Regions from separate parts of the Kluyvera sp. 142486 genome, predicted to be linked through region 2. Evidence: predicted binding sites of a transcription regulator. Region 2 holds the regulator's gene; the other holds the start of a gene.

Region 1 (3,417 bases), on a different contig from region 2:
GGGAAGGCAGTCGCTTTACCGGGAATAATCAGCAGATTTTGCTGGAACAGCTGGAGCAGCAAGGCATTCGCGTTCCCTACTCCTGCCGTGCAGGCATCTGCGGCAGCTGTCGTGTGACGCTATTGGATGGTGAAGTGAGCCCGCTGAAAAAGAGTGCGATAGCTGACGATGGTACGATTCTCAGCTGTAGCTGCGTTCCGAAAACGGCGCTAAAGCTGAAGCTTTAAACCGCCTGCTCAAGGCTGTAACCGTCCAGCCCCGGCTGAGGTTGCAGCCTGTCGTTCATCACTTTGATAGGATCGCCAAGCTGCATAGTGCGCCCGGCCAATACCAAACCCGGCTGAGCCAGCAGGCAAAGGGCTGCATTTTCACCCGGCTCTACTACCAGCAAATTAACCTGGCTATCATCGTCGCTCAGCCACACGGCCGCCGCATCGCCGGTTACCGGAGACCAGCTCTCTTCGTGCGCGCGGAAATGCCAGCTTTTCGGCATTTGCGGTTTGAGGAAGCGAATGGCGACAAGGGCGTTAAGAATCAGCTCAGCACGATGTTCTTTTGAAAGCACAAGATCACGACATTTCTCTTCAAAAGAGAAATAAAGCGCGGCATCGTCAACGCAAAACCCGGTTGGCGCAAAAGCATCAGGGGTTAACATTCGGCGAGCAAAACGCGAACGAAACAACATACCATTGGCTAAATCGAGCATCATTCGATCGTGCTCTTCATCATAATACCAACGCCAGTTATCATCAGGTTTAATTCGCATTTTACTCCCCCGTCATATTCGCATCCAATGCATTGCCCATTCTTCCGTTGCGTTACTTAGCCTTAAATAATAAAAGACCAATATGTTTAAATAAGCAACAATACGGGAATATAATGCAACCAGGGCTGGAAATAAAGCCCTGGATCACATTATCAGGAAAAATACTAGATGTGGGTAACGATTTCTTTAATCAGCGGCGGGCCTTTAAAAATAAACCCGGAATAGATCTGCACCAGAGAGGCACCAGCTGCCATCTTTTCACGCGCCGCAATCACCGAGTCGATACCGCCAACGCCAATAATCGGTAATTGACCTTTTAATTCGGCTGACAGCATACGAATAATTTCGGTGCTTTTTAATTGTAATGGACGACCGCTTAAGCCACCCATTTCATCGCAATTTTTCATCCCCTGAACCAGAGAACGATCCAATGTGGTATTGGTCGCAATCACCCCATCAATATTATGGCGAACTAAACTGTCGGCAACCTGGATCAACTCTTCATGAGATAGATCCGGAGCGATCTTCACCGCCACTGGAACATATTTATGGTGCTTTTCTTGAAGTTCAGATTGTTTATTTTTAATACCGGAAAGGAGATCGTCTAACGCATCGCCATATTGCAACGTACGCAGGCCTGGGGTATTTGGCGAGGAGATATTAATCGCAATATAACCGGCATAGGCGTAGATTTTTTCCATACAAATCAGATAGTCATCTTTTCCCTGCTCAACCGGGGTATCTTTATTTTTACCGATATTAATCCCCAGGATCCCGTCGAAATGCGCTTTTTTTACGTTCTCGACCAGGTTATCAACGCCATGGTTATTGAAGCCCATACGGTTGATCAACCCTTCGGCATCGACCAGGCGGAACAAGCGCGGCTTGTCGTTACCCGGCTGCGGACGCGGCGTGACGGTGCCAATCTCAATAGAGCCGAATCCCATCGCCCCTAAGGCATCGATGCATTCGCCGTCTTTATCCAGACCGGCGGCCAGACCCAGTGGATTTTTAAACGTCAGCCCCATGCAGGTGACCGGTTTTTCCGGCACTTTTTGACGCACGAGTGCTTCCAGCGGAGTGCCGGTGACGCGACGTAATTGTTGAAACGTTAATTCATGAGCGCGCTCTGGATCGAGCTGAAAAAGTGCTTTACGAACGAAGGGATAGTACATGAACTCTCCTGGATTCCCGGTGTGCAAACCGGGGGCGTATTATGTGCGATAACGCTCAGAAATGGAATTGACCTGTGGCAAAAAAAGCGCAATCGTTTTCCTTCTATTCAACCTCCCCCGCACTCCGCATATGCATTTTCTGGTAATCCATCATCAGAAAAAGTATTTCGCCCGCGGATTCCTCTCTGACACACTGATGCAAATGTTATCAATTTTAGATTAATGTTTGTTTTTAGTTATAAGGAGAGACCATGCGCGTCATTACTTTAGCAGGCAGCCCCCGTTTTCCTTCTCGCTCCAGCGCCCTGCTGGAGTACGCTCGGGAAAAACTCTCTGCCGCCGACGTTGAAGTTTTCCATTGGCATTTGCAGAACTTCGACCCCGAAGATCTGTTTCACGCCCGCTTCGACAGCCCTGCGCTGCAAACCTTGACCGAGCAGTTGGCACACGCCGACGGCTTGATTATCGCCACGCCGGTCTATAAAGCCTCTTTCGCTGGCGCATTAAAAGCACTACTGGATCTGCTGCCCGAGCGTGCGCTGGAAGGCAAAGTCGTACTGCCGCTAGCAACCGGCGGCACGGTGGCGCATATGCTGGCAGTGGATTACGCACTGAAACCGGTGTTGAATGCGCTGAAGGCCCAGGAGATCCTGCAGGGCGTGTTTGCCGACGATAGCCAGGTGACCGATTATCAACATAAGCCGCAGTTCAGCCCGAATCTGCACAACCGTCTGGACAGCGCGCTGGAGACATTCTGGCAGGCGCTGCATCGGCGGGATATCCAGGTTCCCACGTTCAGTTCCGTGCGAATCACCGAACATGTTTGATAAAAAAAACGCCGCAGGGAAGACCCAGCGGCGTTTTTGTTTGCATCAATGTAACCCGGCCGTACAAACGCGACGCCGGGATTGCTACCGAATTTCCCGGAGTCGGCTTACGCCTCGTCCGGGCTACTGGTTAAGCTAATGCTTTAGCAATCTTCTCGTACAGATCGCCAGAGAGATTTTCCAGCCCTTTCAGTTGCTCCAGCGCGGCACGCATTAATGCCTGACGCTTAACATCATAGCGTTTCAGACGGATCAGCGGCTCAATCAGACGCGAAGCCACCTGCGGGTTTTTGCTGTTCAGTACGGTGAGCATTTCTACCAGGAACTGATAGCCGCTGCCATCTGCCGCATGGAACGCCGCCGGGTTGCTGCCGGCAAAGGCGCCAATCAGCGAGCGAATACGGTTCGGGTTATTCATGCTAAATGAACGGTGGTTCAACAGCTTACGTACCGTTGCCAGCACGTCATCTGCCGGGCTTGTCGCTTGCAGAATCAGCCATTTATCCATCACCAGGCCGTCATGATGCCATTTGTCATCGTACTCTTGCATCAGCGCGTCGCGGCATGGCAGTTCAGCCGCCACGGCAGCAGACAGCGCCGCCAGCGCATCCGTCATGTTATCGGCATGATGGTACTGATCGCTCACCAG
Region 2 (3,417 bases):
TGAACAAAGCGCAGCACCAGCAGCGTGGTGCCATCGCGCACCCACAGCATGCCAATGCAGCCGATAGCGAAAATGGTTAACCCGGATAGCAGAATCGGCTTGCGACCGTAGCGATCTGACAGCGGCCCCCAGAGGAGCTGCGCGACGGCAAAACCGGCCAGGAACAGGCTGAGACTTGCGCTTACGGCTGATGCCGGCGTCTGCAGGTCTTCCTGAATGGCGGCAAAGGCGGGGAGATACATATCGGTAGCCAGAAAGCCCAATACGCTCAGCCCCGCGAGCCAGACTAAAAATCCTTTCCCAGGTTGCATTAATTTCGCCCTTTTTATCATGAATAAACGATGCCGCTGAGTGTAGAGAGTGCATAACGGCTTGTGAAACGCTAATATTTGAGTCATGGATTCAAAATATTTGAAGGCATAAAATGTGGTCTGAATATTCTCTGGAGGTGGTTGATGCGGTGGCGCGCAACGGCAGCTTTAGCGCTGCGGCGCAGGAGCTTCATCGCGTGCCTTCTGCGGTCAGCTATACGGTGCGTCAACTTGAAGAATGGTTGGCAGTACCGCTGTTCGGACGTCGTCATCGGGACGTTGAACTTACCCCGGCTGGAGCCTGGTTTTTGAAAGAGGGCAGGTCTGTTATCAAAAAAATGCAGATCACCCGTCAGCAGTGCCAGCAAATCGCCAACGGCTGGCGAGGGCAGTTGGCGATTGCCGTCGATAATATCGTGAAGCCGCAGCGAACCCGGCAGTTGATTGTCGATTTCTACCGTCACTTTAGCGACGTGGAGTTGATTGTTTACCAGGAAGTGTTCAACGGCGTTTGGGATGCGCTGGCCGATGGTCGCGTAGAGTTGGCGATTGGCGCCACCCAGGCGATCCCGGTCGGTGGTCGCTTCGCGTTCCGCGATATGGGGATGCTCAACTGGCACTGCGTGGTGGCGAGTACCCATCCGCTGGCACAGATGGAAGGCCCGCTCAGCGATGATGTGTTGCGCAACTGGCCGTCGCTGGTGCGTGAAGATACCTCGCGATCGTTACCGAAGCGAACGACCTGGCTGCTCGATAACCAGAAGCGAGTGGTGGTGCCGGACTGGGCCTCATCGGAAACCTGTATCTCGGCGGGGCTTTGTGCGGCGATGGTGCCGGGGCATCTGGCGCAGCCATGGCTGGATAGCGGGGCATGGGTGGCGCTACAGCTTGAGAACCCCTTCCCGGATGCCGCCTGTTGCCTGACGTGGCAGCAAAGCGAAGCGTCGCCGGCGTTAAGCTGGCTGCTGGAATATCTGGGGGATAGCGAGACGTTAAATGAGGAATGGCTGCGGACACCCGAGTAGGGTGTCCGTGGGTAACGCTTAGCGGCGATAGTCGCGGAACGGGCCGTCGGCCACGGAGCGACGTTCGATAAGGCGCGGATGCACCTCAATCGACTGCGAGGTTTCTCGCTTGCTGACGATACGGTCCATCAGCATGTTAAACGCCGTCTCACCAAGCGAATCTTTCGGCTGGTGGATGGTCGTCAGCGCCGGGGTGAAGAAACGTGAGTTGCGCACGTTATCATAGCCGATCAGCGAAATGTCCTGCGGCACGCGCAGACCCATCTCATCCGCGGCGCACAGTGCGCCCATCGCCATAATGTCACCACCGCAGAAGATAGCGGTAGGGCGCGGCTGCTGGGACAGGATCTGCTGCATTGCGCGATAACCCGATTCTGGCTCGAAGTCGCCCTGCACAATCCAGTTCTTTGGTACGTTGATCTGCGCTTCTTCCATCGCTTTCATAAAGCCCGCCAGACGACCTGCGCCGGTGTTGCGCTCTAGTGGGCCAGGGATGACGCCGATATCGCGATGACCGCGCTCAATCAGGTAACGACCGGCGATATAGCCGCCTTCAAAGGCGTTATCGATAACCGAGTCGGTGAAGTCCGCTTTGGCTTCGCCCCAGTCCATCACCACCATCGGGATGTGTCGGTACTCTTCGAGCATCGTCAACAGGGATTCCGGATATTCGGAGCACATGACCAGCAGGCCATCCACGCGCTTTTGCGCCATCATCGACAGGTAGGCGCGCTGTTTTTCCAGGTTGTTCCAGGCGTTGCCCAGAATCAGGGTATAACCTTTCTCAAAGCAGTTTTTCTCAACGGCTTCGATAATTTCGGCAAAGTAGGCCGCTTCGCTGCTGGTTGCCAGCAAACCAATCGATTTGGTGTGGTTCACCTTCAGGCTGCGGGCAACGGCGCTCGGAGAGTAGTGCAACTCTTTGATCGCCGCCCAGACGGCTTCACGCGTCTCCTCGGCGACAAAACGCGTTTTGTTAATTACATGTGATACGGTTGTAGTGGAAACGTTTGCGCGCTTCGCTACATCTTTAATAGTTGCCATTCCATCTCACTCCAGACCCTGGCCTGCCCCTGATAAAATCGAAAGGAAAACGTTTGCCTTCACACACCCTGACGCAATTTTGTGGATTGCGATTCGCCGGGAAAACGATACAGGACGACAGGAGGGGGTCAATGGCCGGTACGCTTATAAATAAGCGTCGAATTTTGACTTATCCTGACGCAAAGTGGAAGAGTAAAAACAAACATCCTGCTAAATCTGTGAAGATTTTTGCGCAATACTGTGTAAAAATGAGCTAGCTCAGTTTTGCTGTAGCGATAAAAAGGAGAAAAGTTGATGAGTACCGAACTTAAGATGTCACTCACCACCACCGTCATTACCCTTGCGCTGATCGTTGCCGCAGGTTTGACTGCTGTACTGCATTAATTCCTCTGCGAGGGGGCACTCGCTCCCTCCTGTCTGATTGTTACCCATTTAGCAATAATCTTTTGCTGTTTTGTACACTTCTGTTTTTATGTGATTGATGTCATGCTTTTGCCCATTATCGACATGCCGCGTCTGTCGTGCGGCTAACCGGAGCATTTGCATGAAAATTAACTTTCCCTTACTGGCGTTAGCCATTGGGGCCTTTGGCATCGGGACGACCGAATTCTCCCCAATGGGTCTCCTGCCGGTGATTGCAAAAGGTGTGGACGTCTCCATTCCCGCAGCCGGGATGCTGATCAGCGCCTATGCCGTAGGGGTGATGGTTGGTGCGCCGCTGATGACGCTGCTGCTTTCACATCGTGCCCGTCGAAACGCCCTGATCTTCCTGATGGCCATTTTTACCCTCGGCAACGTGCTTTCGGCGATGGCGCCGGACTACACCACCCTGATGCTGTCACGTATTATCACCAGCCTTAACCACGGCGCATTCTTCGGCCTTGGCTCCGTTGTTGCTGCAAGCGTGGTGCCGAAGCATAAGCAGGCCAGCGCCGTGGCAACCATGTTTATGGGGCTGACCATTGCCAATATTGGTGGCGTGCCGGCGGCAACCTGGCTTGGCGAAACCATTGGCTGGCGGATGTCTTTCCTGGCAA

The links. Region 2 encodes PurR, which represses purine synthesis genes. Its sites were predicted from a motif close to CANGCAAACGTTTGCNTG; they were not measured.
Region 1: the regulator PurR is predicted to act here: its motif matches at 2,027-2,044, upstream of pyrD (quinone-dependent dihydroorotate dehydrogenase).

What each region holds. Positions count from the first base shown of each region.
Region 1 is NZ_JBKHUI010000025.1:8,409-11,825, reverse strand. Features, by position in the region: gene ACLGE8_RS21130 (YcbX family protein) at 1-227, shown strand, start outside; gene zapC (cell division protein ZapC) at 224-766, opposite strand; gene pyrD (quinone-dependent dihydroorotate dehydrogenase) at 931-1,941, opposite strand; gene ssuE (NADPH-dependent FMN reductase) at 2,193-2,768, shown strand; gene pepN (aminopeptidase N) at 2,899-3,417, opposite strand, start outside.
Region 2 is NZ_JBKHUI010000001.1:305,632-309,048, reverse strand. Features, by position in the region: gene punC (purine nucleoside transporter PunC) at 1-311, opposite strand, end outside; gene punR (DNA-binding transcriptional activator PunR) at 425-1,336, shown strand; gene purR (HTH-type transcriptional repressor PurR) at 1,355-2,380, opposite strand; gene ACLGE8_RS01520 (YnhF family membrane protein) at 2,675-2,764, shown strand; gene ACLGE8_RS01515 (MFS transporter) at 2,925-3,417, shown strand, end outside.